DNA from 2 places in the Bacillus sp. GW821-FHT01G09 genome. Region 2 is predicted to be linked to the other one. Evidence: a T-box and tRNA genes for the amino acid it is inferred to sense, from the RefSeq annotation. Region 2 holds a T-box; the other holds one or more tRNA genes.
The links. A T-box is a leader RNA that pairs with one kind of tRNA and senses whether it is charged. The one in region 2 lies ahead of glyQ (glycine--tRNA ligase subunit alpha), so its partner is inferred to be a tRNA-Gly.
Positions count from the first base shown of each region.

Region 1: it encodes a tRNA-Gly, which carries the amino acid that the T-box ahead of glyQ (glycine--tRNA ligase subunit alpha) is inferred to sense. The anticodon was not compared.

Region 1 is NZ_JBWKWL010000002.1:8,721-23,852, reverse strand. It holds gene prkA (serine/threonine protein kinase PrkA) at 89-1,984, opposite strand; gene AC07VD_RS05495 (polymer-forming cytoskeletal protein) at 2,334-3,041, opposite strand; gene AC07VD_RS05490 (bactofilin family protein) at 3,053-3,766, opposite strand; gene AC07VD_RS05485 (YhbD family protein) at 3,757-4,398, opposite strand; gene trmL (tRNA (uridine(34)/cytosine(34)/5-carboxymethylaminomethyluridine(34)-2'-O)-methyltransferase TrmL) at 4,524-5,006, opposite strand; gene AC07VD_RS05475 (amidase domain-containing protein) at 5,044-5,979, opposite strand; gene queG (tRNA epoxyqueuosine(34) reductase QueG) at 6,046-7,206, opposite strand; gene AC07VD_RS05465 (B3/B4 domain-containing protein) at 7,289-7,912, shown strand; tRNA gene AC07VD_RS05460 (tRNA-Gly) at 8,003-8,076, opposite strand; gene AC07VD_RS05455 (helix-turn-helix transcriptional regulator) at 8,270-8,470, shown strand; gene AC07VD_RS05450 (membrane protein) at 8,472-8,945, shown strand; gene rpsN (30S ribosomal protein S14) at 8,963-9,232, opposite strand; gene AC07VD_RS05440 (YgaN family protein) at 9,345-9,914, opposite strand; gene ssuD (FMNH2-dependent alkanesulfonate monooxygenase) at 9,984-11,114, opposite strand; gene AC07VD_RS05430 (ABC transporter permease) at 11,137-11,967, opposite strand; gene AC07VD_RS05425 (aliphatic sulfonate ABC transporter substrate-binding protein) at 11,964-12,962, opposite strand; gene AC07VD_RS05420 (ABC transporter ATP-binding protein) at 12,980-13,747, opposite strand; gene katA (catalase KatA) at 14,155-15,132, shown strand, end outside.
Region 2 is NZ_JBWKWL010000004.1:459,433-474,564, forward strand. It holds gene rpoD (RNA polymerase sigma factor RpoD) at 1-663, opposite strand, end outside; gene dnaG (DNA primase) at 862-2,673, opposite strand; gene AC07VD_RS16050 (YaiI/YqxD family protein) at 2,707-3,201, opposite strand; gene AC07VD_RS16055 (pyruvate, water dikinase regulatory protein) at 3,455-4,267, opposite strand; gene ccpN (transcriptional regulator CcpN) at 4,293-4,931, opposite strand; gene glyS (glycine--tRNA ligase subunit beta) at 5,064-7,103, opposite strand; gene glyQ (glycine--tRNA ligase subunit alpha) at 7,096-7,983, opposite strand; T-box leader at 8,066-8,241, opposite strand; gene recO (DNA repair protein RecO) at 8,281-9,048, opposite strand; gene AC07VD_RS16080 (YqzL family protein) at 9,085-9,228, opposite strand; gene era (GTPase Era) at 9,376-10,281, opposite strand; gene AC07VD_RS16090 (cytidine deaminase) at 10,262-10,672, opposite strand; gene AC07VD_RS16095 (diacylglycerol kinase family protein) at 10,791-11,162, opposite strand; gene ybeY (rRNA maturation RNase YbeY) at 11,143-11,616, opposite strand; gene pgpH (cyclic-di-AMP phosphodiesterase PgpH) at 11,617-13,752, opposite strand; gene AC07VD_RS16110 (PhoH family protein) at 13,831-14,790, opposite strand; gene yqfD (sporulation protein YqfD) at 14,787-15,132, opposite strand, start outside.

The sequences.
Region 1 (15,132 bases), on a different contig from region 2:
TCATCATATGCACAAAAGCACGTTTAATTGACAAACTATTTAGAAAATGGGACAAAATAACCCGCCCTATTCGGACGGGTCACGTTGCTTATCGGTTCAGCAGGCTGCCGACATATTTCAGCAGCTCATTGGCGCTCGTCGAGTTGTAGCCGTGCTCATCAATTAAACGGGCCACGACTTCATTTACCTTTTTCAGCTGCTGTTCATCCGGCGTTTTTGTTGAAGTCGTAATTTTAACGACATCCTTCAGATCAGCAAACAGCTTTTTCTGAATAGCTTCACGCAGTCTTTCATGGGAATTGTAATCAAACCGCTTGCCTTTTCTCGCATAGGCCGAGATGCGGATTAAAATTTCTTCGCGGAACGCTTTTTTGGCGTTTTCCGAAATGCCGATCTGCTCTTCGATGGATCTCATCAGCTTTTCGTCAGGGTTCATTTCCTCTCCTGTCAAAGGATCACGAAGCTTATTTTTATTGCAATAAGCCTCTACGTTATCGAGGTAATTGTCCATAAGTGTTTTTGCTGATTCTTCATACGAATACACAAACGCTTTTTGAACTTCCTTTTTCGCAATGTCGTCATATTCCTTGCGGGCGGCAGAAATAAAATTCAAATACCGCTCCCTGTCCTCGCTTGAAATTGATGGGTGCTGATCAAGACCTTCTTTTAAGGAGCGAAGGACATCGAGAGAATTAATCGATTCCATATTTTTTCTGATAATCGTTGAAGAAATCCGGTTGATCACGTACCGCGGATCAATGCCGCTCATGCCTTCATCATTATATTCTTTTTTCATATCCTCAACGTCGACAGAATTATATCCTTCCACACTTTCTCCATCATACAGTCTCATTTTCTTGACCAGATCAATATCCGACCGCTTCGGCTCCTTTAACCGGGTAAGGATTGAGAACATCGCGGCGACCTTCAACGTATGCGGGGCAATATGAACATCCGCCACATCGCTTTCTGCGATCATTTTTTCATAAATTCTCTCTTCCTCAGACACTTTTAAATTATAAGGAACCGGCATCACAATGATTCTTGAGTGCAGGGCTTCATTCTTCTTATTAGCAATAAATGAGCGATACTCCGTTTCATTCGTGTGAGCCACGATCAGCTCATCAGCAGAAATTAACGCAAACCGTCCAGCTTTAAAATTCCCTTCCTGTGTCAAGGAAAGCAAATGCCAGAGAAATTTCTCATCACATTTCAGCATCTCCTGAAACTCCATCATCCCGCGGTTCGCTTTATTCAGCTCTCCGTCAAACCGGTAAGCGCGCGGATCCGATTCTGAACCGTACTCGGCGATTGTTGAGAAATCAATACTCCCCGTCAAATCGGCAATATCCTGAGATTTCGGATCAGAGGGACTGAATGTTCCAATTCCCGTACGCTTATCTTCTGAAAAGAAGATGCGTTCCACCTTCACATCCTCAATTCTTCCTCCGTACTCTTCCTCCAGCCTCATGACATTTAAAGGAGAAAGACTTCCTTCTATTCTAATGCCGTATTCTCTGTAAAAGTCATCGCGTAAATGATGGGGGATTAAATGTAGAGGGTCCTCGTGCATCGGGCAGCCTTTAATCGCATATACAGCGCCATTATCTGTCAGCGTGTACGCTTCGAGACCTTTTTTGAGCATCGTGACCAACGTGGATTTACCGCCGCTCACAGGTCCCATCAGCAATAGAATCCGCTTTCTGACATCTAGACGTTTGGCAGCCGGATGAAAATACTCTTCCACTAGACGCTCCAGAGATTCTTCAAGCCCGAACAGCTCGCGGTCAAAAAAACTGTACTTCTTGCGTCCGTCAATCTCCTCTATCCCGCTGTCTTTTATCATATTAAAAACTCGAGAATGAGCAGATTGCGCGACCATCGGATTTTCTTTAATAATCTCCAAATAATCGGCGAAAGTTCCCTCCCATTTCAGCCGCTGCTCTTCCTCTCTGTACTGTTCAATTTTCTTTAATATATCCATAAGGACCTCCTCTATCATGTTTGATACACTATGCAAATAAGGTACTTTGATACAATCTATGCCGCCATCTCGTGATACATGCTTTGGTTTCTTAAAAATAAAGATACTTATACATCGTTGACAAGGCAGACTGCGACCGTTCATAATAAAGAAAAATACAGAATCATCCAGACTCGGACAGCACGGAAAAATTGAAGAGGGGGAGAGACGGTGAAAACAATCATCATGATGGGTGTCATTGTCACTTTTTTAGTATCAATTTTTACCGCAGGATACGAAAGCAAGCCTGGAAAAGAATAAAAAAGGGTGCTCCTGAAAGAGCACCCTTTTTGTATAACAGAACAATGTTTTACAGTTTTGTTTTTTCTTTAATCTGTGAATGCGGATCGCATTCATATTTGTTTTCGTACTCAATTGTTCCGATACTGCATCCCGGCCCGATGATCACTTCTTTTCCCCTGACAACTGCCGCTTCGGTATTCTCCAAATAAACCCGATCTCCTTCTATGACATCGGCGATCAGCTTCACTTTCTTCCGGTTAAAAAAACTCGCGCGTCTTTTCACTGTAATTGTTGTTCCGCCGATTTCCTGCACATGGCTTATATCATGGCTCAATCCCAGCTTGATCTCACCCGAATTTAATAACCCCGATACATCAACACAGCCTGTGACATGGAACATTTCTGTTTCACAATCACCTTTTACGCTGAGCTTCCCTTTCACATCGCAGGATTCTCCAGTCATATTCCCGCCAATTTCAGTCTGGCCTTTCAGATTGAATCGATCAAATTGAAGTGAGCCGCTGACTTTCATTGTCCCATATATATTGATTTTGCCGGCTGTCAGATCGCCTTTACATTCACTTTCTCCGAGCACACGCAACCGCTCAGTCTCTGCTTTTCCGAGAAAAAGGCCCGTTCCGTATATGCGGCAGCCTACAGCAGACAGCCCGTCTCCAACTACACCTTCTCCTTTGATGCTGACATTGTGATACGCGCCTCCTGCGGCATGCCCAGCGCCATATAATTTTAAATTTCCCAGTTTTGTTGTCTCCATTACGATCCTCCTTACAACTTTGTGGATGTTTCAACCGATGCGCTTGGATCACAGGTATAGTCCCCGCTGTATTCGACAGTTTCAATCTGGCAATCCGGGCCGATGACCACTTTATTTCCGCGCACGGTTTTCGCCTTTGTATTTGTCAATTCAATCACGTCACCTTCGATCAGCTCTGCTGTTAGAACAGGCTGCGACATCAATCTGAGCAATGTCAGCATTCCTTTTCTGCAGGTCACTTGAAGATGGCGGCAGCCGATCTCCCGCGCATAGCTTTCCCCTGCAGAAAGCTTAATGATCACCTGGTCTGCATTTAAAAGCCCGCTGATTTTGCATTTCCCTTCTGATTGAAAGGTTTCCGTTTCACAATCTGCTTCCATGACAGCTTTTCCGCTAATGTCAATGCCATCAGCCTTGACAGTGCCGCCAAATGTTGATGATCCAGCGATTTTCAATTGTTTTGCAGATACCTCTCCTTGGATAAAACCAGTGCCATTAATCCGGATAGATTCTGCTTCAACGTCTCCATGTATCTTTCCTGAACCGCTGATGGTTACCGCTTTCGCTTTGACGCTGCCGTCAGCTTTTCCGTTTCCATTAAAAGAAAAAGTATCACACTCCACGTCCCCGGCCACTGTCCCGCTGCCATTAATCTCAACAGATTGAAATGTTCCTCCCTTTGAACTTCCTGATCCGTTTATCACCAGCTTTTCCACTACATCCATTGATGGCCCTCCTGCATAAATGTTGTTTTTAATTCCTCTGAAGCTTTTAATAAATCTACCCGTTCCACAACCTTTACGGATGATTCAAACAAAATGCTGTCCGCCGCAGCCGCTATAAAACAAGTTGTGACACCGAGCTTGCGGAGCACAATCAGCTCCGTCTGTTTTTCAATCTCTTCATTATCATGCTTCTTTAATACCTCTGCAGCCATTTTTGCTTCTGCAAGGCTGACATTTCCAGACTGCAGCAGTCCCTCAAGCACATATAGCGAAAGCAAATCGCTGGATGAAAAAACCGGACTTCCTCCGTCTTCTGAATAGGCTTCAAGAGCAGGCCTTGAAACCAAACCTTTATGAAGCAATTCATCAGCGGTCATGCTGACATCCTTCATTTTCGGCGACAGCATTTCCCTCATTTCATCCAAAGACAAATTTTCTTTCATCTTTTGAATCATTGATATACGTTTTAAAATCTCCTCTCTCGGAAAAAACGTCTCTTGCCCTGTAAATGTGGATTTACGAATAAACCATTCCTCAGGTATTAAGTTTTTCCGCTTCCATCGATACAGCTGACCGTATGAAATCGATGTTCTTTCAAGTAATTCTTTTTTAGAGATTAATTGTTCTTCCATAAGTCCAGCTCCTTTGATGGGTGCATTGTAACATAACACTGTTACGTTGTTAAGCCCAAAAACGAAACAAAGCATTTCAACATCCGCAAAAAAACCCGCCCATCATCGATGAGCGGGTTTTTTCACTATTTTAAATCACGGTAATTTTGCTGGCGCAGCGCTTCATAAACAAGAATCGCGGCAGTATTGGACAGATTTAACGATCTGACATGCTCTGTCATCGGAAGACGCAGGCAGCGGTCCATATTATTTTGAATTAAATCCTTTGGCAAACCGCTTGTTTCTCTTCCGAACACGAAGAAATAATCCTCGTCAAGATCAGTGTAATCAAATGATGTATGAGGCTGCTGGCCAAATTTTGTAATAAAGAAAAACTGGCCTTTTTCATATGCCTCAAACAATTCTTCTAACGAATCATGATACACAACGTTAACAAACTCCCAATAATCGAGTCCGGCACGCTTCAGCATTTTATCATCCGTTGAAAAGCCGAGCGGACGAATCAGGTGTAGCGTTGTATTGGTTGCTGCACAAGTACGTGCAATATTCCCTGTGTTAGCGGGAATTTCTGGTTGATATAAAACGACATGTAATGCCACAATGTTCACCTCTGTTTTTCTTATCCGCCCATCATTATAACATTAATTACTCTTTTGTCGTATCATCAACGATATGAAAAAAGGCATATCGTATTGACTGCGTGTATGCCGTAGAATCCTCATATGACCAATATCTCATCCGGCTGTCATAGGTCTGGGCGTTGACAAGCGGCATATTGCCTTTGTCCTTTGCCACGACAATCGTTGTATGATTAAAGCGGCCGTCTCCTTCGAAGTCATAGCAAATCACATCGCCCGGCATCAGTTCTTCCGCTGATTTCACCCGCACCGCACGCAGTCCGGCCTTTGAATTCGACAAATACATTTTCATAGAGTGCGCCACCGTCCAGCTGTAGCTCCATGAGCTTTGTTTCATCCACCAGCCTGATCCCCTGTTCGGATGACCGCGCATCGGCGCGCCTCCTGCATGAAGACACTGAGAAATAAAATTTGTACAGTTATCGCTGAAATTTTTATAAGCAGGATTGCGCTTGTTCCAAAATTTCTCGGCATATTGGACAGCGCCGAGACGATCGTATTGAAAAGCCCTGCCAAACGCTTCTCTTTCCTCTTCAGCTTCAGAATAGTCAATAATACTGGTCCCTTCATGAAATCCAGCCGGCTTTTTCGCAATTTCCTGATCACTAATCAAAATGTGATCATACAGGAAAGCCATTCGCTCCTCTATGTGCTCTTCTATATACAAGCTGTCATCTTGTTCCTTACACACGTATTCGTAATGGATGGTATACGAAAGGCAGGTCGTTCCGTCATCCTCAACCCGCACATGATTAATCACGGCCTTTGCTTTCGCTTTTATGATGTCAACTTTACGTTTTTCCAGAAGCTTTTTCTTACGCTCCATGACTTTAAGGTCTCCGACTTGAGACTCCTGTCTCATAGCATGCCCGTTAACCAGAAAGCCCAGCCGCTCCTCCGCTAATTGTTCTAAAATGTGCTTCAAGCTCACCCCACCCGCCATACTTTTTTATAGAGAAAAAACACTTGGATGATCTCAAGTGTTTTTTCCTTCTGCTCTATACGTATGTCAGGACAGGCCTTGTTTAGTCATGCCTGAAGCTTTTAGCAACTCAATTCCTTTTTCAATTTCCAGCTTTGCCTCTTCATCCTTCTCTTTTCCCAGCGCTTTTTCAAGCTCTTCCGCGTAGGCGGGGTCTCCGATTTTTCCGATTGCCCATGCGGCTGTCCCCCTGATGACAGGACGCGGATCCTTGTGCATCAGTTCCGTCAATTCAGGCAGTGCGGAAGCATCCTTAAAATGCGCAAGCGCGAGAATGGCGTTTCGCTGAATCGGTTTTTTCCCGCGCCAAGAACCTGAGACATGCCCGAATTTCTCCTTAAATTCCCGATTACTGATGGTCAAAAGAGGCTTCAATAACGGTTTGGCAATCTCAGGATCAGGCTCCATTTCCGGATGTAGATGAAAATCCTTCCCTTTATTGAGAGGGCATACCGTTTGGCACGTATCGCACCCGTACAGGCGGTTTCCGATTTTTGTCCGGAATTCATCAGGCAAAAATCCTTTTGTCTGGGTCAGAAAAGAGATGCAGCGCTGCGCATTAAGCTGCCCGGGATTAACCAGTGCTCCCGTCGGACAGGCGTCCAAACATTTCGTGCAGGACCCGCACATATCTTCAATCGGCACATCAGGCTCAAAAGGGATATTTGTGATCATTTCCGCCAAATACACATAAGAGCCATACTCGGGTGTTGTGATCATACAGTTTTTCGCACTGAATCCGATTCCGGCACGTTCCGCAACGGCGCGATCAGACAATTCACCTGTATCAACCATTGACTTCGTTCTGATATCCTCATGCTTGCTTTTTAGAAAATCCTCCAGCAGATCAAGCTTTTCCCTCAGCACATCATGATAGTCTTTTCCCCAGGAAGCTCTGCAAAAAATGCCCCTGCGCTCAGTTCTCGTGCTTCTCGGCGCATCCTTCATTCTGGAAGGATATGCGAGAGCAATTGCCACAATTGATTTCGCTTTCGGCAAAAGAAGCTTCGGCGTCACCCTTTTTTCGATATCTGGCTCTTCAAAGCCGGAGAGATAGCCGAGTGATTCTTGAAGAATCAAACGGTCTTTTAAACTGTCAAAAGTATCAGCGGTCGTAAAACCAATCTTGTCCACGCCAATGCTTTTCGCGTATTCAATTAATTCTTCTTTGAGCTGATAAACGTTCATGTTTTGCACAGCCTCCTTTCTTTGTGATAAAACGATACAGCGTTTATAATAGGTTGATATCACGTAACTGGAGTGAATGCTAGTGAATATCAAACTTGATTCTGTTATTACTGAACGTGCGGCCGGCTTACATGCAGCTGCTGTCATTTATGAGAATATCGAAGTCGGCTCCTCACCGCAAATGCTGAAAGGCAGACTCCGCCTGTTTCAAGAATCCTTGTTTTTCGACTATGCGGACGGCGGTATGTCCGATGAATCCTTCGTCAAGGAATGGCAGGAACTCTTTAAACAGCTTAACCCTTCATTTGAGGGAGAAACAACCCCAATGGAGGACATGCTGGTCCCGATATCCAAGGAACAATTCATGGAAAGTAAAGACTCGGCCCATGACACAATCGATTTTTTCGCATTAAAATATTCTCTGCCTATTATGATTTATGATGCCGGAAAGCTTCATGAGCCGGTCCAAATCTCATTGGGAGAAAAAGAAAATATACTGCTTTTCTCTGATGAAAACGGCATTTTTGGCGATTTCAAAAACAGCGTCAACCACTATCCCGTTTCAAACGAGACTAAGAATATGCTGCAAATCATTTTTTTCCCGCCATCTATTGAGAAAAGCAGCACTGTTAACCTCTTATCATCATTAACGAAAATGTTTGAACAAATTCACGGCGGCACCCATACAGTACATTGGCTTACGTAAAAGAACACGAATGTCGTGTTCTTTTTTACATAAAAAAACGCAATACTTCGTTTATCTGAGAAACGAAACACTGCGTTAATAACGTATGTATGGAGCGGGTGATGAGAATCGAACTCACGACATCAGCTTGGAAGGCTGAGGTTTTACCACTAAACTACACCCGCATTTGTGGTTGTCAGTAACAGTACCGCTCTGACTTTTTTTATATTACATGTTTATTTATTTTTCGTCAAGGGAATATAAAAAATTTGTCGAAAAAAAGTTATCTTTTTGTAAAGTTGTTAAGTTTCATTTACATAATGTTAAGTATACTATACAATATAATCAATCGGGATTGTGAAGGGGACAGACGTCATGATGAAAAATAAAGTAAAAGAGCTGAGGGCACGCTTCGGCTATTCTCAGGAAAAACTCGGAGAAACGGTCGGCGTCACAAGACAGACTGTGGCAGCGATTGAAAAAGGCGATTATGTTCCCTCACTGCTGTTAGCACTGAAAATCTGCAAAGCCTTCTCCATGAAAATGGAGGATGTCTTTTGGTTAGAGGAGGAAAACTAAGATGAGCATGAAAACAAAAGCAGCTTTTCACCTTGTATTATTTGGCCTTGCATGCTGGACGCTGATTTCATACTTTGAAGCCTCAGAAGGCATAGCATCTTTTTTCGGCACAAAGAGCGGCGGGATGGTATTTGAATTAAACCTCACCCCCTTTATTCTGTTTGTTGCGGCGTCTGCGGTTTATTTGTACTTACAGAAAAAAAGCCGCCCTGCCAGAAAGCAGCTTCTTCTGCCTGATGAGTTTGAAGAGCAGGATGAAAGAGAGCAGATGATGACGGCAAAAGCATGCCGCGCGTCATATATCGCTGTCTACTTCTCGCTGCCTGCCGCAGCCGTTCTTCTCATTTTTTATCCGCTTTTTCAATCGCGTATTCCGTTTTTCCCTATTATTATTGTGTTTATCATCATGATCATCCAACACCTTTCCTACGTCATCTCTTTCAAGAAAAACGAAAAAAACTCCGGCGCGCTGTAATCGGCCAGAGTTTTTTCTTACCAGCTTGCTTTTTTCACACCGGGAATCTGGCCTTTATGGGCCAGCTCCCTGAAAGCGATTCTGGACATTTTAAACTTCCTCATATATGCTCTCGGGCGCCCCGTTACCATGCAGCGGTTGTGAAGCCTTCCCGGTGCTGAATCTCTTGGCAGCTTGCTGAGTGCCTCGTAATCTCCTTTTTCCTTCAACGCGCGTCTAATATCAGCGTATTGTTCAACAAGCTGTTGGCGTTTTAACTCTTTTGCCACTTTTGATTTTTTAGCCAAGTCACATAGCCTCCCTTTTAAATCGAAATTATTACGATTTAAAATGTATCATGCACCATTCAAAAAAGCAAGCATACCGCTTTGTAAAACAGACGGCCTGAAGCCGCCCATTCTAATGATGCAATTCCACATAATACAGTAACGCATCTTGATGCTTAATGAGCTCTTTTTTATGTTCAGAGGTGTGCATTGTCTCGTCAGTCCCTCTAATACTGCTGCCGATCAAAGCAGGCTTCTCGAAAGTAATCGGTTCCGGCGATGAAATATTCTGAGTCATTTCCCGTGTTGTGCTATCGTCGCGTTTCACCGATGAATCAGCCGCTATATTTCCCTGTTTATCCACAATGCCAAAATGAATGGTGGTATGTTTATTCTTTCCTTCCCCCTCTTCATTCTCAAAATAAACAAATTGTATGGTATCGGGTTTTTCCTCTGAATAATCTGCACTAGCCGGTCCTAACCTCTCAACAAGCTTTCCCTTTTGATAATGTTCGATGTACATGTCAGCTGAAGAAATACCTTCACCGATATTGACGGCTTCAGCAGTGAATGCCTGTGAAGCTGCAACATCCATTCTGTTTTTTTCAAGTTCTGATATGTCCGCCGCTTTGATTTCCATCTGTTTTGAATGTCCGCATGCTGACAGCATAGCTATGAGGCAAATGACTGCCGCGCTTCTCAATGTTTTCAGAAAAAAAGCCCCCTTTTTTTGAATATCATACCATGTTCGGGGACTGTATTTTAGTTAAACTCATGCATTTTTCTCTTTGACAAAATAAGTGTTTCCTACCGCTTCTCCCCTTTTGTTCTGAAGCTTTCTCGTCCGATCATTTTCAAACGGCAAAAGCGGAAATACAAGCTCTGCAAAATAATACGCTTCTTCTAAATGCGGATAGCCGGAGAATATAAACGATTCTATGCCGAGTGCCTGGTACTCCGCTATCCGGTCGGCAATCGTCTGCGGATCACCGACAAGAGCTGTTCCTGCCCCTCCTCTGACCAGGCCGATCCCCGCCCACAGATTCGGGCTGATTTCAAGTTTCGTCCGATCGCCTTGATGAAGGATGGCCATCCGCTGCTGGCCTGAAGAGTCGTAACGGCTCAAAGCTGCCTGCGCTTTGGCAATGGTGTCATCATCCAAGTGGCTGATCAAGCGCTCTGCCGCTTCCCACGCCTCTCGTTCAGTTTCACGGGCAATGACATGCAACCTAATGCCAAATCGAACGGATCTCCCTTCTTTTGCCGCTTGCTTTTTGACTCTCTCTATCTTTTCTTTTACTTGTTCAGGCGGCTCACCCCATGTCAAGTATACGTCTGTATGCTTTGCGGCAGCTTCAATCCCAGCCTGTGACGAACCACCGAAATAGATGGGCGGATGCGGCTCTTGCTGCGGCGGGAAAAGCAGATTGCTGTTTTCCACTTTTATATGCTTTCCTTCATAGGAAACCGTTTCTCCCTGCAAAAGTCTCCGCCAAACGGTTAAAAATTCGTCTGTTGCTTCATAGCGCTCATCATGGCTGATAAACAGGCCATCGCCTGCCAGCTCATACGGATCGCCCCCAGCCACAACGTTGATCAGCAGCCGGCCGTCTGAAATGCGGTCTAGGGTTGATGTCATTCTGGCTGCCAGAGAAGGCTGCATTAAACCAGGTCTTACCGCGACTAAAAACTTTAAGTCCTTTGTTTCTCCTGCCAGCGCCGACGCTGTAAGCCACGGGTCCTCGCACGATCTTCCCGTTGGCAGAAGAACTCCTGTATATCCCAGCCTGTCTGCCGCCTGCGCGACTTGTTTAAAGTAAAGATGATCCGCAGTCCGTCCATCACTTTCAGATCCTAAATATCTCGCGTCTCCATGAGTCGGTATAAACCAAAGAATTTCCATATTCATCTCCCCTTTATATCTTTTATCCTTCGTAGCTGTTTCTCCACTTTAACAGCTTTCGTTCCAGCAGCCTGACGAAGGAATCCGTCAGCTTTCCAACCACTGCAAAAATGATAATCCCTGCAAAGACTTTATTCGTTTGTGAAAACTGTCTCGCATCCATGATCATATAGCCGACTCCCGAGCTTGAGCCCATCAGCTCTGCCACAACGAGCCCGAGCCATGCAATGCCGAGCGATAAGCGAATGCCTAGCAATATATTGGGCAGGGCTGCCGGCAATATCACTTTGGATATCTGCTGATGCCATTTAAATTCAAGCACCCGGGCGACTTCAAACAGCTTCGCGTCAACCCCGCGGATGCCGTTAAACGTATTGATATAGACAGAAAAGAAGGCACCGAGCGCAATCAGCAAAATTTTAGATACTTCGTCAAATCCGAACCATAAAATAAACAGCGGCGTGACGGCCAGATGAGGTACGGTTCTAAGCATTTGCAACGACGGATCAAGATACAGCTCCGTCCGTTTGGAGAATCCGGCCAAAGTCCCGATCATCAATCCAAGCCCCGCGCCAAGCAAAAAACCAAGCGCCGCCCGATAAATGCTGATTTGCAGATGGCCGAACAGTTCGCCGGACAAAATAAGCTCCTTAAAGGTCAGAACAATCGTAACAGGTGTAGGCAGCACTGTAGCGGACACAACCCCCAGCCCGCCGATGACCTGCCAGATGGCAATGATGACAGCGGGCAGTAAAAGCCCCTTCATCCAGCCGTATCTCTTCCTTCCGGGCTTTTTTCGCACCGCTTCCGCATTCGTTTTGGGCAGCGAGCCCGCAGCCTCTGCTTTCATCATTGATCACCTCCTGAGGAATGTTCCTTTAATGCTTTTTTGATAAAAGTGTTATCGACAACATCCTTCACATCAATCTTCTTATCTATCGCCTTTGTTCGAAATTGAAAATCTGCTGTTTCCTGCTGCGCTTTCACAATGTCGTCACTGATGACCTCATTCAGAGGTTCAGTATTTTTCAGCACATTTTCGACGACCTTTTTATCGAGATCTTTAATGTCAGAATACAAGTCCGCTGCTTCATCCAGATGTTCCTTTTGCCATACAACGGCTTTATTAAACACCTTCAGAAAACGGACCACTTCGTCTGGATGCTCCTCTGAAAACTTTGTTCTTACTAAAGTAAAACCCGGTGAATATAAATCTGTGCTTTCTCCGTTCACAAGGATTTTTGCTCCGTGTTTCATTGTTTCTAAGGACAAGTACGGCTCCCAAATGGACCAGGCATCAACAGATCCATTTTCAAATGCGGAAGCTGCTTCATCAGGCTGAAGCTGAATAATTGTCACATCGTTAGCTGACAACCCCACTTGATCAAGCGCTTTATACAAAAAATCAAACCCGCTGCTGCCTTTGGCGACTGCAATTTTCTTTCCCTTTAAGTCCTTAACGTCTTGAATGCCGCTGTTTTGATTGACAAGGATGCCGTTTGCTTTCAAACCGTCCTGAGACAAACCGATTTCTTTAAAGTTAATGCCTGCCGCCTGTCCAGCAATCACAGGCGAATTACCGACTTGAGAAAAATCAAGTTTGTCTGCCGCAAGGCCTTCAAATTGGGGCGGACCGCTTTGAAACTCCACCCATTTCACTTTGATGCCTTCTTTTTCAAATGCATCTTCGAACCAGCCTTTTTCTTTTGCGATCAAAAGCGGGCTTAAGCTTTGCTGAATACCAATACGAATTTCCTTCAATTGTTTGTGGTCACCGCTGGCTCCATTTGCTCCACAGCCTGCGAGCAGAAAAATAACGGCTACCAATACAATGAGTCCTTTTTTCATTTCCGCTTCCGCCCTTTCTATATCCCTGATCCTTCTGCGTACTCCAAATCTTCTGTTTTCTCGAATTCCGACAGCACTCTCTGTCTGATCGCCTGGAAATCCGGAGTCGTCCGGTTCCGCGGATACGCCAGGTGAATGGGCATCAGCTTATGGATTTTCCCCGGTTTGGCCTTAAGGATCGCAAGCTCATTTCCTAAATAAACAGATTCATCTATATCATGAGTCACGAGAATCATCGTTGTTTTTTTCCTCCTCCATATATCCAGCAGCACGTCCTGCAGGTGTTTTCTTGTAAATGCGTCGAGTGCACCAAACGGTTCATCTAAAAGCAGCACCTCAGGCTCCCGCAGAAGGGCCCGGGCGATGGCTACTCTTTGTGACATGCCGCCTGACAGCTCGCGCGGATATGCTTTTTCCGATCCTTTCAATCTGACAATCTCGATCAGTTCATTCACCTTTTGTTTGACTTTTAGGTCCTTCAAATTCAAGTCGGCGGCAATATTCTGCTCAACAGTCAGCCAAGGAAAGAGGCGGTGTTCCTGAAAAATAAATCCTTGCTGAATACCCGGAGCTGTTACGCTGCGGCCGTTAATTTCAACACTCCCGTCATATTCAGAATCAAGCCCTGCAATAATCTTTAACAGGGTGCTTTTTCCGCACCCGCTCGGTCCGATAAGCGTTAGAAATTCGCCTGGTGCGATTGATAATTCTATGTTCTCTAAGACCGTGTTTTTGCGGCCCTCTTGAACAAATGCCTTTTCTTTGATGCTGATGGTCACAGCCACTTTTATCCCTCTCTTTCTGCCAACCCCGCCTTCAAAAAAAACAAAAAGGCCCCCATCTCTGTTCTTGTAGAGATGAGAGCCTTCGGCGGTCCGATCAGCTGCCCAATTGTTTTTTTGTTTGAATAACATGTTAATTCAAATTATTCCGATATGTCAACTCTTTTTTAAATACGATTTTTGATATCCTTGTTTATCACTTACTCTGCTTATTTCGCAAATAGAGAAGAAAAAATTATTTCTTCAAAAATTATCAAGTGCCATAAAAAGCTGTTCCAACAAGGTTTTTCCACACTTTCAATACTAGATATCGCTTAATAGAGATAACTATTTTATAATAATTATAAAATAATATTGACTTTTTACTTAGAGATGATATTATGTTCTTATAAATTCCAAGAGGTGATAACATGAGTTCAAATAAACTGACAACTAGCTGGGGCGCTCCGGTTGGAGATAATCAAAACTCAATGACTGCCGGTTCTCGCGGACCAACTTTAATTCAAGATGTACATCTACTCGAAAAATTGGCCCATTTCAACCGAGAACGTGTTCCTGAACGTGTTGTTCACGCCAAAGGAGCAGGCGCACACGGATATTTTGAAGTGACAAACGACGTAACAAAATACACGAAAGCCGCTTTCCTTTCTGAAGTCGGCAAACGCACACCGTTGTTCATCCGTTTCTCAACAGTTGCCGGTGAACTTGGCTCTGCTGACACAGTTCGCGACCCGCGCGGATTTGCTGTTAAATTTTATACTGAAGAAGGAAACTACGACATCGTCGGCAACAATACGCCTGTATTCTTTATCCGCGATGCGATTAAGTTCCCTGATTTCATCCATACACAAAAAAGAGATCCAAAAACACACCTGAAAAACCCTACGGCTGTATGGGATTTCTGGTCACTTTCACCAGAGTCACTTCACCAAGTGACAATCCTGATGTCTGACCGCGGAATTCCTGCAACACTTCGCCACATGCACGGCTTCGGAAGCCATACATTCAAATGGACAAATGCCGAAGGCGAAGGCGTATGGATTAAATATCACTTTAAAACGGAACAAGGCGTAAAAAACCTTGATGTCAATACGGCAGCAAAAATTGCTGGTGAAAACCCTGATTACCATACAGAAGACCTTTTCAATGCAATCGAAAACGGTGATTATCCTGCATGGAAACTATATGTGCAAATCATGCCTTTAGAAGATGCAAACACGTACCGTTTCGATCCGTTTGATGTCACAAAAGTTTGGTCTCAAAAAGACTACCCGTTAATCGAGGTCGGACGCATGGTTCTAGACAGAAATCCGGAAAACTACTTTGCAGAGGTAGAACAAGCGACATTTTCACCTGGAACACTCGTGCCTGGTATTGATGTTTCACCG
Region 2 (15,132 bases):
TTTATTAATGGTTTCAACCATATGAACGGGAATCCGGATCGTTCTCGCCTGATCGGCAATGGCGCGTGTAATCGCCTGTCTGATCCACCACGTAGCATACGTACTGAATTTATAACCTTTGCGATAATCAAATTTTTCAACGGCTTTCATCAGGCCCATGTTTCCTTCCTGGATCAGATCAAGGAACAGCATACCGCGTCCGACATACCGTTTTGCGATACTGACAACAAGCCGCAGGTTCGCTTCAGCCAATCTGCGTTTAGATTCTTCGTCACCTTCTTCAATCTTTTGAGCGTAGGCGATTTCTTCTTTTGCAGAAAGAAGGTTAACCCGACCGATTTCCTTTAAATACATACGAACTGGGTCATTGATTTTAACGCCAGGCGGTACACTTAGGTCATTAAGGTCAAATTCTTCTTCGGCTTTGGCAAGCTGCTGAATATTAGGATCTTCTGTTTCTTCATTCTCACTAATTAATTCAACACCTTGTTCACCTAAAAATTCATAATACTCATCCATTTGGTCTGATTCAATTTCAAAGCTGGACATACGCTCAGCAATTTCTTCATATGTCAAAACGCCACGTTTTTTACCAGACTCTGTTAATTGCTCTTTTACTTGGTCGAATGTTAATTCTGTCTCGTGGGTTTGTTTATCAGCCATTATGGATCCCTCCTTCCAAAGCTTGCAACGAATTCTATAAGCGGTATGATTCTTATTCGGTCCATTCAGGCGTTTTCTATGTGAACTGCCTTTAACAATGTGCGAATAATGAAATGACAATTCATGATGAGGTTAAGCGATCTATTTGCTCCTCCGCAAGGAATCATTGCCAATAAATGCTCCTCATCAGTTCTCCAGTTATTTTAAAGATCGGTTCAATGTAACGATTTCTTGAGCCAGAGAAGCAGCTCTTAAAAAATCTTTTTGCCTTTCGGCTTCGGCTCTTTCCGCCTCTTTTTCTTTTATCATTGACCAATTTCTTTGATTCAACACTTTTTTTACATAATCTGATAACTCGGCTTCGCTAAGCTCTTGACTAACCTGAAGCATTAATATATCAGACAAGAGCTGGCTTATATGATCATCCGTCACCCTGGCCATCAGATGCTGAGGCGTCAGCTCGGCTCCCTCTTCATAAAAAGCATAAAGATAGGCGGCTAATGCCCGGTGCTCATCAATATTAAATTGAAACCCTACCCGATCAATCACTTTTTTGATGACGCTCCGATCTCGAAGCATGTGAGCGAGTAACAGCCTTTCTGCATTTTCATACGCCGGACGCAAACGTTTTTGCCTTGCTTTTGTCGTCAGATGCGCTCGCCGCGTTTTTGTTTCACCGCTATTGTCAGCAGGTTTGTTTTGCTTGCTGAAAACAGACAGCTGCTCAGTTAAAGACTCCTGTGAAAGCGAAAACTCTGAAGCAAGCTGCTTTACATAGACTTCCTGCTCTAGAGACCCTGAAAGCGTGCTGATTTCTTTCAGTACGTCTTTAATGTAAGCTAGTCGGTCGCCTTCATCGGACAGGTTCTTTCCTTTTCGGAAATATTGCATTTTGAACGCCATTACGGTGACACTGGCGTCAATAATGTCATTTTTAAATTTTTCCCCGCCGAATTTTTTGATGTAATCATCAGGATCCAATCCGTCAGGAATCATTGCAACTCTGACTTTGCAGCCTTTTTTTTGCAGAAGCTCCGAAGCTTTTAAGGTGGCTTCATAACCGGCTTTATCAGAGTCATAGCAAAGAATGATTTCTTCGACGTTTCTTCTCAGGATCTTGACATGATCATCTGTAAGAGACGTTCCCATCGTGGCTATGCTTTCTTTTACACCCGAGCTTACGGCCGATATGACATCAGCAAACCCTTCAAATAAGACTGCTCTTTCCTGCTTTCTGATATGAAGGCGGGCCTTATAAAAATTGTAAAGCAGTTTACTTTTATGAAAGAGCGGGGTTTCAGGACTGTTCATATACTTAGGCTGCTGGCTGCCAAGAGCCCTGCCTGAGAAAGCAACAACAGCCCCGTGATGATCATGGATCGGAAACATGACACGGTTTCTGAAGCGGTCGAAATATCCGCTTCCGTCTTCGCGTCTGATCAGGAGACCCGCTTTTTCCATTTGCGCCTCACTAAATCCCCTCTTTACAAGGAATTTCGTGATAAAGTCCCAAGAATCAAGAGCATAGCCAATCTGAAATTCATCAATCAGCTCTTTCGTAAAGCCCCTAGAAAGCAGATAATCCAGTGCCTCTTGACCTTCTTTTGTATTTATTAACAAATGATGGTAAAATTTCTTCAGGAGCTCATGTGCCTCAGCCATTTTTTGTTCTCCAGAAGACTCTGGCCGGGCTCCGGAATGGACTGTTATATCATCTGGAAAATCAATTTGGTATTTGTCAGCAAGGTGAGAAACCGACTCGGCAAAAGAATAGCCTTCCATCTGCCTTAAAAAAGAGAAAACATTGCCGCCCGCTCCGCAGCCAAAGCAATGAAAAATCTGTTTGTCGGGCGATACGGAAAACGAAGGTGTGCTTTCTCCATGAAAAGGACAGAGTCCAAAGTAGTTTCGGCCTTGCTTCTTTAATTGAACATAATCACCTATGACTTCAACGATATCTGCCGACTTTTGCACCTGATCCACAATTTCATCTGGTATCCGATTTCCCATCTTATAACACTCCGTCGTACATTATTCGATGCTTTAGTGCAAAATCCCTTCATCGTTCGACAGGATTTTTTGCAGCAGTGCAATAAATCGTTCTCGATCTTCTTTATTCAATTTTTTAGGCCCTTTGGCATATACGCCTTTTCTTCTTTGTTTGCCGGAAAAATGACGGCCCTCTAGAGCAAAATCAATCGTGTCTTCTTTGTAAAGACGACCTCTTTCCGACATAACAGAGACATTTCTGTTCAACAGCAGAGATGCTAATCCGATGTCCTGCGTCACAACAATATCTCCCGGTTTCACGTGATTTGCGATATATAAATCAGCAGCTTCTTTATGAGGATCAACATACTTCCATTTTTCTTCATTGCTTCTGGAAAGCTGATAATGTTCAAATGAAGCGACAAAAAGAACTTGAACTTCATACTCGGATGCTGTTTGTAAAATTTCATCTTTTACCGGACAAGCATCAGCATCGACAAAAATCGTCTTTTCTTGTTCATTAAGAAGAGTAATTCTCCATCCCTCCATTAAACTCCTGCATAAAAGCAAGCAAAATCGCACATCCTTTATTATTGTGGATGTATATGAATTTGTCGAAAAATTTCCGGGAGAAATTCTTGACATCTTACCCATAATAGTTTATTCGTATCACACGATCCTTAAACCTAAAATTAATCATTTTATCACAATTTTTTATTATAATACAAACTTCACAAAGATGCTATTGTTTTTCATTATTCCCTTTTGGCACAGCCAAAAACCCAGGATAGAGCGTCCTGAGTTATATGTTTTTTGTTTTGAGATGATGGATAATATTTGCTGTTTCCTCAACCGCTTTATTTGAAACATCAACAACCTGGCAGCCGATCCGATCCACAATCTTTTCGAAATACTCGAGTTCCTCTTTGATTCTGTTGATATTTGCATAAATCGCTTTATCATTAAGCCCGAGTGATTTTAAACGTTCTTTTCTGATATGATTCAGTTTATCAGGGCTAATCTTTAAACCGATGCATTTTTTCGGATCAACGTTAAAGAGTTCTTCCGGCGGATCAACCTCCGGTACAATCGGAACATTGGCAACCTTCAGGCGTTTGTGTGCGAGATATTGAGACAGCGGTGTTTTAGACGTTCTTGAAACGCCGATCAAAACGATATCAGCTTTTAAAATCCCTCTTGGATCACGTCCATCATCGTATTTAACTGCAAACTCGATGGCCTCCACTTTTTTGAAATAATCTTCATCAAGCTGGCGCACCCGCCCCGGTTCGTATTTCGCTGTTAAACCGTAGGCTGTTTCCATTTTATCAATCAACGGGCCGATAATATCATAATATAAAACATTTGCTTTTTCCGCTTCGGCTATCAAATATTCTCTGATTTCCGGCACCACGAGTGTAAAACAGATAATGCCGCCGTCTGCCTTTGCAAGTGAAATCACTTCATTGATAGTGCCTATATCTTCAACATAAGGAATTCTTCTTACATGGGTATCATCCGCCGATCCGTTAAATTGGCTGAGTGCTGCTTTCACTACCAATTCAGCCGTTTCACCGACGGAATCCGATACAACATAGATGATGCGGTTATTCATATTATCCCCCCGTTAGTTTGCAATCTTATAGGATTTCATTTTCAGATAAACTGACAAGTATTTTGGTCATATTTGTTTTTGTCACTCTGCCGATCACTTCAAAGCCTTTATCGGTGTCTTTGATGACAGGCAGTGCATCAATTTGTTTTTCTATTAAGTGCTTTGCAATGTCCATCACATAATCCTCGCGTCTGCACACCGTAATGTTCGGCATCCTTGTCATGATGATGTGAACAGGGACCGATGTAAGCTCCTGCTGGCCAATGCTCGCTCTGAGCAAGTCTTTTCGTGAAAGCACCCCGACTAAAACAGCATCGCGGTCCACCACAAACAGAGTACCTACATCTTCTAAAAACATGGTGCAAATCGCATCGTACACAGAAACGTTTTCGTGAATCACTACGGGGATAGATTGAAAGTCTTTCACCTGAAGCTTTTTGAGTTTATCCGCCAAAAGCTGTGTGCCGGTTTTTCCCGTATAGAAATAACCGACTCTCGGGCGCGCCTCGAGGAATCCTGACATGGTGAGTATGGCTAAATCCGGGCGCAATGTCGCCCTGGTTAGGTTCAGCTTTTCTGCAATATGCTCCCCTGTAATCGGCCCGTTTTCTTTTACAATCTGCAAAATATGTTCTTGCCGTTTATTTAGTTCGATCGTACTCACCACCTTTTCACTTCATAGCTATGTAAAGAAATAATAATCCATATTATAACGTAAATATCTTGTAATCAAACAAAAAACATATAAATGGGGAAAAGACGATTACCGATCACACAGCAACCGCCTTTTCTCTCTTTATTTTACAATAAGGGCATTCATATTCGCAAAGGACTTGATCTCATCCGCCAAGCTTACCATTTGCGCTAATCGATTTGCCTTTAATGCCTCATTATCCGCTATAACCATTGTATGATCGAAGTAAGCATCGATCGGTTCTTTTAAGGCTGCAAGTGAAGCAAGCGCCGCCTCATAATCTTTTTTGCTGAAGTTTTCCTGCAGATTTTGCTTCGCTGTTTGGTAGGCATCAAACAGTTTTGCTTCGTATTCATTTTCAAACAGATCAGGCTGAATGTCTCCGCGGACTCCTTTTTTGCTGATAGAGATCACTCGGCCTAACGCTTCGGCTGTTTCCTTAAAGCCAGGTGCACCAAGCTTTTGCTCCAGTACTTGTGCTTTATGCAGCGCAGAGTACGGCTCAAGCTCAGAGCTTTCCAGCACGGCGTCAATGACATCATGTCTGATTTGTTCAGCATTCAAGACATATTTCAAGCGCTGAGTGAAGAAATCCAGCAGTTCATTTTCTTTATCGGTTTGTACGAAAGTAAGCAGCTCTTCAAATGAAATTCCCCAGTTGCGGTCAAGAAGAATCGCAACAATACCGCTTGCTTGGCGGCGCAGTCCGTAAGGGTCCTGGGAACCGGTCGGAATTACGCCGATAGAGAAGAATGAAGCGATTGTGTCAAGCTTATCCGCCATTGCTACAACAGCTCCGGTGAAAGTAGAAGGCGTTTCTCCGCCCGCTGATCTAGGCATATAATGTTCATTGACTGCCGCCGCCACAGCTTCATCTTCGCCAAGCATTCTCGCATACTTTTCGCCCATAATTCCTTGAAGTTCAGGGAATTCATATATCATATGTGTCACAAGGTCGAATTTAGAAATTTCAGCAGCCCGCTTCACATGTTTTAATGTATCTTCATCAGCCTGAAGACGAACGGCAAGTTTCTCTGCGATTGATGTGACTCTTCTAACCTTATCAGCAAGAGAACCAAGCTCTTCATGGAAAACGATATTTTCAAGCTTCTTCACATTTGCATCAATGTTTAGTTTCTGATCTTCCTTGTAGAAGAATGACGCATCAGATAAACGTGCGCGCAGCACTTTTTCATTGCCTCGGGCCACATTTTCAATCGCGTGGCTGTTGCCGTTTCGGACTGTGATAAAGTGAGGCAGCAGGTCACCGTTTTTGTCTTTGACAGGGAAGTAGCGCTGATGCTCTTTCATTGTCGTGACAAGCACTTCTTCAGGAATTGACAGAAACTCGGATTCAAATGAACCGTAAAGAGCTGTCGGGTATTCTACTAAATGATTCACTTCATCAAGAAGGTCTTCGTCAACTGGAATGCTCCAATTGTTTTCAGCAGCCATTGTTTCCAGCTGAGATTGAATCATTTGCTTTCGGACGCTAGGATCAGCAATAACATGCTGTTCTTTCAGCTGCTCTTCATAAGCTGAAGGTGATTCAATTGACACTTCATGTCCGAGGAAACGGTGTCCCTGTGTTGTCCGTCCAGACTCAACGTTTGTGATCGAAAATGGAATGACATCCTGTCCAAATAATGCGACAATCCATTTGATCGGTCGGATATAACGCAAATCTTCATTTCCCCAGCGCATGTTTTTCGGGAAATGCAAGCTTGTAATTAAACCGCTCAATTCTGGCAGAAGCGACTTCGTTTCTTGGCCGGCTTGGAATTTTTGCACGAATACATACTCTATGCCTTTTACTTCTTTGATATACAGGTCTTCCACATTCGCGCCTTGGCCTTTTGAAAAGCCGATTGCCGCTTTTGTCCAGTTCCCGTCCGCATCAAGGGCAATTTTTTTCGCAGGCCCTTTTGCTTCTTCTTTTATATCATCCTGCTTTTCTGCGACATCCTTAACGAACACAGCAAGACGTCTCGGTGTATTGAAGAGTTTCACTTCACCGTGAGTAATATTTTTTTCTTTAAGCCAGCCTGTCAGCTTGTCGCCAAGCTGAACCATGCTTTCATTCAAAAAGCGCGCCGGCATTTCCTCTAATCCGATCTCTAAAAGTAAATCCTGTTTACTCATGAGAAGAACCCTCCCCTTTAAGCATTGGGAACCCTAGTTTTTCTCGTTCCTCATAATAGGTTTTTGCTACTTTTCTAGCTAAATTCCGCACTCTTGCGATATAGCCCGTCCGCTCGGTAACAGAGATCGCACCTTTGGCGTCAAGCAGATTGAAGGTGTGCGAGCATTTCAGTACATAGTCATATGCTGGATGAACAAGTCCGTTATCCATTTGCTTGATCGCTTCTTTTTCATATGTGCTGAACAATTGGAACAGCATATCGACGTCTGATGTTTCAAACGTATAAACGGAATGTTCATATTCAGCCATCATGAATAAATCTTTTACTGTAAACCCTGACGTCCATTCCAAGTCAAACACGTTTTCTTTATCTTGGATATAAGACGCGAGACGTTCAATTCCATACGTAATCTCTACAGAAACGGGTTTACACTCTAATCCCCCGACCTGCTGGAAATACGTAAATTGTGTTATCTCCATTCCGTCAAGCCAAACTTCCCAGCCTAGACCCGCGCAGCCTAAAGACGGATTCTCCCAGTTGTCTTCAACAAAGCGAATATCGTGCTCAAGCGGATCAATTCCAAGAGCACGCAAGGAATCTAAATACAGTTCTTGAATGTTATCAGGAGACGGTTTAATAATGACCTGGAACTGATGATGCTGATACAGTCTGTTCGGGTTCTCCCCGTAGCGGCCGTCTGCAGGACGTCTGGAAGGCTCTACATAAGCCACTTTCCACGGCTCAGGGCCGATACTGCGCAAAAATGTATACGGGCTCATCGTGCCGGCTCCTTTTTCTACATCGTAAGCCTGCATAAGCACACAGCCCTGACTGGACCAATGCTTTTGCAAGGTTAGAATCATGTCTTGAATATTCATTTCAAGCACCTCCACTTTTCTTTCATAAGTTGACTGCGGCAGCAACCAAAAAACTCCCGTCTCTATGCTTGCCAGCCGCAAACATAGGGACGAGAGTTCTCCCGCGGTTCCACCCTAGTTGCTGAGAACAAAATCCCAGCCTCTTTTTTTAAAATTGCTCAAGAATGCCTTTCGTTGCGTGCTCATCCTTAGCTTACACCGCCCTAAGGTCGCTTTCATGAGGTAAACGCAAGTACTTCTTTCTCTCACTGCAACATATTTTATAATAAATGATCATATAAAAAGATGGACCAAATGTCAACTTTTGTTTTCACCCATAAGATGTTTCATGCTTTCCATTTGATCTAAAAAGCGCTTTGATTTTAAATACAATCCCGAATATTCTTCGTAATATAAATCAATCACTTGCTTTAATTCAGCTTTTGTTTCCTCTTTTAAGGACACATTGCCGAGTCTCGACAGATCAAAATAGTAGAAGAGTCTTAACAGCCTTGCCGTTTGCGGTTTAATCGGTATCCTGTAAGGATCTTTTTCAAAACAGCGGTGGCATATAAAACCATTATCACGAACAGAAAAATGAAAGGTTCCGTCTTGGCTTTTACAATGTACACAATGATTTAGCTCAGGATACAGGCCCATGACACCGAGCATCTTCATTTGAACAATGAAGGTGATAACATCCGGATCTGTTCCTTCATTCAGCTGTTTTAATGATTCTAATATGAATTCAAATAAATAAGGATTTGACTTTTTTTCTTCTGTGCCTCTGTCGACTAACTCAGCAATATAGGCAGCATATGCTGTTAAAAACAAGTCTTCCCTGATGCCTCTCATGCTGAGGATCATTTCCCCCTGCTGAAGCGTTCCGAGGCCCGATGTTTTTTGCATTAAGAAAGAACCATACAAAAAGGGCTGGCTGACTGCTGATAAACGGCTGTTCGGTTTTTTGGCGCCTCGTGCCATAACACCTATTTTTCCGTGTTCTCTTGTCAGTAATGTTACGATTTTATTCGTCTCTCCGTAATCATTTGTGCGAAGAACGATTCCTTCACATTTTGTCAGCATTTCCGCACCTTCCTCAAGCAGGAGCGGCCAAGAGGTTTATAAAATTGGATAATCAAATCGGGCTAGCTCATCTTCTAGTTCTTCGGGTCTTTCCATGTTCTCTTTTTCCAGTTCTTTAAAAAGAAGATACGTATCAACATTTCCTGTTTGAGAAAATACGTTCCAGGTAAAATTCAACACAAGAAACCCACCTTTCTGTAGTTAAACTAGCTTACCTAAACTCCAAATTCTTACCTTTATCTTGACCAGATGTCCTCCATTTCATGTTAAACAAAATTTGCTAATGTATCCCTGTTCCTGTGAGATAATGACACACACAGCAAGAGATTAATATTCGTCCTCTTTAAAGCCAAAATCGCGAAGCTGGGACATTTTATTACGCCAGTCTTTCTGCACTTTCACCCACAATTCAAGGTAGACACGGGAGCCCAACAGTGCTTCAATATCCGCTCTCGCTCTTTTTCCAACCTCTTTTAGAAGGCTTCCTTTTTTACCGATCACGATGCCTTTCTGGGAATCCCGCTCGACCACAATCGTTGCCGCTACGTGCACAGAACCGTTGTCCTGCCCTTTGATGGATTCGATGGCCACCGCAATGCTGTGCGGGATTTCTTCTCTCGTCAAATGCAGCACCTTTTCCCTGATTAATTCAGAAATGATAAATCGCTCAGGGTGGTCAGTTACCTGGTCACTCGGATAGAATTGCGGCCCTTCCGGCAAATACGCTTCAATCTGAGCGAGCAAGGTTTCGATGTTATTTCCTTCTAAAGCAGAAATCGGAACAATTTCCTTAAAAGGATAACGTCTGCGGTATTCGTCAATTAGCAGAAGCAATTGGTCGGGATGAATTTTATCAATTTTGTTTACGATTAAAAATACAGGCGTAGACATCGTCTGCAATTTCTCAATGATGAATTCGTCGCCCTTCCCGTAGCCTTCCTCAGCATTGATCATAAACAAGATCAAATCGACTTCTTTTAATGTATTTTGCGCCACTTTCATCATAAAGTCCCCAAGCTTATGCTTAGGTTTATGAATCCCTGGTGTGTCAATAAAAATGGTTTGTGATGTGCCTGTCGTCAGTACTCCTTGCACCTTGTTTCTCGTCGTTTGGGGCTTATCGCTCATGATCGCGATTTTTTGTCCAATGACTCTGTTCAAAAATGTAGATTTTCCTACGTTTGGTCTTCCAATAATGGATACAAATCCTGATTTAAAGCTTTCGTTCGTCATGTAAATCCTCCGATGAAAATGCGCCTGGCAATAATTCTTCCACAGTCATTTCTTTTATTTGTCCTTGTAAATTAGTCAGTACGACAATAACGTCTTTTGTGCAAAGCTCAGAAATCACCTGGCGGCAGGCTCCGCACGGAGATACCGGTCCAGGGGTGTCAGCCGCAACGGCCAGCATCTGAAACTCTGTATCCCCTTCAGAAACAGCTTTAAATAAAGCGGTACGCTCGGCGCAATTGCACATGCTGTATGCCGCGTTCTCAATGTTGCAGCCTCTGTACACTTTTCCATCCTTGGTAAGAAGAGCGGCTCCTACTTGGAATTTGGAATACGGCGCATATGCCATATCACGCGCTTTTAAAGCTTCTGTTATTAATTCTTGTCTGTTCATGTGTACATTCCTCTCTTACCTATAATGGTACCGCTATCACTTTATATTTTACATAATCGCGCGCTTTTTTTCACGCCCATTTCTAAAAATGTAAAATAAATGTAAGAATTTTCAGCCATTACAGCTTTGGCAAAAAAATAAGTATACCAATGATACACGAAATCACGGCAAAAACGCAAACAGCCCCGGCGGCAGCGTCCTTGGCCGCTTTAGCAAGAGGGTGATGTTTGTCAGTTATTAAATCAACCGTATGTTCAATGGCTGTATTTAAAAGCTCAAGCGAAAACATACCGCCTATCAAAAGGAATATAATCATCCACTCAATCATGCTGAGCTCTACAAGGAAGCCGCAAATGAGAACAGCGCAGGCGGCTGCGGCATGAAATTGGAAATTCCGCTCCGTCCGCGCTGTTTCCCAGATGCCCCGGCCTGCATGCACGAAGCTTTTGAAGAATCGCTTCAGCTCATTTCTATGATCTTTTGAGTCCATAAGCGTCCAGCAATTCCTTTTGCTTAGTAAACATCTCCTCTTCTTCCTCTTTCGTCATATGGTCATATCCTAAAAGGTGCAGAAATCCGTGTACAGCTAGAAATCCGAGCTCTCTTTTAAAAGAATGATTATACTCCTCTGCCTGCTCTCTTGTGCGATCGGCACTGATGATAATATCACCTAAAACCGGAGGCATTTCGGCGCCCACGATTTCGACCTCACCTTCTCCCTCTTCTTCAAGAGCAAATGAGATGACATCTGTCGGAGCATCCTTTCCCCGGTATTCTTTGTTAATCTGATGTATGTCATCATTGGAAACAATCGTGACAGAAACTTCAGCCTGATCCTGAACGCCTTCACGCTCAGCGGCAAATTGAAGCAGATTTTCTACTTCTTTGAGCATCTCTTCTGAGACGCTTCCTGTTTCATCAACGATATCAATCAGTAAACTCATCTATTTCACCTTCTTAGTAGCCTCCGGATATTCAATCCGGGAGTGGAAAATTCCTTTTAATGTTGCACAGAGCGTTTTTGCGATTGTATCCAGCTCTTTAAATGTCAAATCGCATTCACTGAACTGTCCGTCCTGAAGCTTATCGGATATAATACCCCGGACAAGCTTTTCAATTCGTTCAGGATTTGGATTATGCATGGATCTGACGGCCGCTTCAACACTGTCGGCCACTGATATAATTGCGGCTTCCTTTGATTGCGGCTTCGGCCCCGGATAACGGAACTCTTCCTCTGTAATCTGGTCGCCTTTTTCCTTTGCTTTATAGTAAAAAAACTTTAAAAGCGAGGTTCCATGATGCTGCTCAGCAATATCGACAAGCTCTTTCGGAAATTTATAGCTCCTCAGCATATTCGCACCGTCTGTCGTATGCGAGATGATAATATTTTTACTCAACTGAGGTGACAGCTTGTCATGCGGATTGTCAATATTCATTTGGTTTTCAATAAAATATTGCGGTCGCTTTGTTTTTCCGAGATCGTGATAATATGCGCCGACTCTTGCAAGCAAACCATTAGCCCCAACCGCTTCACAGGCTGCCTCTGATAAATTGGCAACCATTACACTGTGATGATATGTACCTGGTGTTTCTGTCAGTATTTTGCGCAATAGCGGATGGTTAGGATTAGACAGCTCGAGCAGCCTCATGGTGGATAAAATGCCAAAGCCCGTCTCAAAAAACGGCATCAGGCCGATGATTAATACAGATGAAGCAAACCCCGACACAACCCCCATGAGCATTAACGTGCCGATTTCAAGACCCGACAGCGCAGTGTTCTGGATCAATAATAAAGAAAGAACGACAACCATATTAATAAACGCTACGAAAAGCCCGGTCTGCAAAATCTTTGATCTGGCATTGTGCTTTCCTAAAAATAATACACCTGAAATCCCGCTGATCAAATAATAAATCCCTATGACATAATTGAATGTTCCTGTCACACCCTGATTAAACATCATACTTCCGCAAATCGCAAGAATGATACTTCCCAAAATGGCAATGCGTTCATTCATCAGCAGTTTGATTAAGATGGCTCCGGCCGCAATGGGGACCAGATAGCCGATATTATTATACTCCATCTTCTGAAACAAACTGACAACCTCCATGATCACAAGCAAAAGTGTTGTGATAATCGAGAATAACAGAATGGATTGGTTTTTAAACTTCAGATTTTGTTTCTGTTTTTCAAAATAATATACAAGTGTTGCAATGAAAAGTCCGATCATAATCAATAGCCCGCTGATCGGTTTAAAGAGATTTGAGTTATTTAATAACCCGGTCAGCTCAAGTTTCCTGTACACTTCCCGATCAATGAGGTCATTTTCTTCCACAAGCACTTGTCCCTGTTTGATTTGAACCTGCTGGACATTGTCTGAAGCTTCCTGCCGTTTTGCCTCTGTTGCTTTCGGATCAAAGACGTAATTCGGAATAATAGCAAAACGCCCGATTTCTGTCGCAGCTCCCAAGTATTTAGACGGAATAGAATTGCTCTTTAGCTCTTTTTCTACCTTATCCTTTGCATCAGATAGTTTATCCGAAGGGATTTCACTGCTCATGACCGTATTTACTGCGGTAATGACCGTATCTCTGACAAAAGAAAAGTCTTCACTGTCTGCTTTCAGCAATGTCTTAATTGAGTCCTCGGATATGGAATCATTCACATCTGACGTCAATTTATCCTTTACGGATTTGACCATTGATTTTTCCGATGGTGATTTGCTGCCTTCTTCCGATGATTTTTTCACTTCACTGATACTGTCGAATATTGATGACACAAGGTCAATCCGATTATCTGTGTATTCTTTTTTTAATGTATATTGATCCTCAACCGCGTCCTCAGCGGCTTGCTTTTTTTCCTCTGTGGCTTTTTGATCTTCCACGGTTGCCGGAGCATAAATGGTCTTGTCGCTGACTGAAAACAGGTCTAAATCAAGTGTTTCCGGCTTAACATGTACAAAGAGCAAAGCAAACATAATGGCAGCCAGCAGAAGATACAGCAGTACATGCATGGAGCGGGCATTTTTAAAACTGCTCCATTTTTTTGAGCTGCTTTTGGTCTTAGCCTTCTTTTTCAACACAAGAACCTCCTCTTGAAACATCAAGCCAATAAGCAATCATAAAAATGACCCGATAACGCGCGATCGGGTCATTCAGCATTAATTTTGCTTATCGTATGCTTCAATAATTTTCGCAACAAGCGGATGTCTGACCACGTCTGTCTGGTCTAGCTCAATCATAGAAATGCCGTCTATTCCTTTCAGCATCTCCTTCGCTACTGCAAGTCCCGATTTGACGCCTTTCGGCAGATCAATTTGGCTAACGTCACCTGTAATGATCATTTTAGAGCCAAAACCCAGTCTCGTCAAAAACATTTTCATTTGAGCAGGCGTGGTATTCTGTGCTTCATCAAGTATAACATAAGCATCATCGAGCGTCCGTCCCCTCATATATGCGAGCGGAGCAATTTCAATGATGCCTCTTTCCATCAGACGTTCTGTATGATCTGCCCCAAGCACATCATGGAGAGCGTCATACAGCGGGCGCAAATAAGGATCTACTTTTTCTTTTAGGTCACCTGGGAGAAAACCAAGGCTTTCACCAGCTTCCACGGCAGGTCTTGTTAAAATGATTTTTTTGATATGTCCGTTTTTTAAAGCATGGACTGCTTTTACGACAGCCAGGTACGTTTTCCCGGTTCCCGCCGGACCAATGCCGAATACAAGGTCATTCCGCTTCATAGCGGCCACGTATTCCCGCTGTCCCATTGTTTTTACACGGATTGATTTGCCTTTTGCGTTTTTTGTAATTTCTTCTTCATACATGCTTTCAAAGTATTCAAGTTCATTCTTCTTTGCCATTTTGATGGCGTAAATCACATCACGTTCAGAGATCTCTATCCCCTTGCGAATTAAAGCGAGGAGCGATCCCAGCAGCCTGTCTGCAATCTGAAACGATTCATCATCGCCTGAAACATAAATCGTCTCGCCGCGCGTAATGATATTTACATTCAGATCTTTCTCCATCAATTTCAAAAAAGAATCTTGGTTCCCGAAGAGTGAAAGCGCCTCGTCCGGGTTTTTCAGTTTTTGATTCATCGCAAGTAAATGTTCTGTCATTCTTCAGTCTCCCTGACAATAGGTGTGGTTTGAACGATATCTTCTATAACTTGGTAGAGAATAATCAACTTTACTTTACCATTCTCAACAGTCTGGTGCAAAACTTTTTCACTTTTCACCTCGCCGTTTTCGCCTATTTTATCCTCTACATCCTGTTTACCCAATTTAATGCCTTCTTGAACTGCTTCTTCTTTCGTATATTTTCGTAAAGCCTCTTCACTTTCTCTCGTTTGCTCTTTGACATAGGATACAGGGAGCTTAAATCCGAGAAAATGAAGCGAATGCTTTTCTTGTTCTGTTTTTGGATGCTTCAATTCCTCTTTTTTAAACGTCATCCCCCAG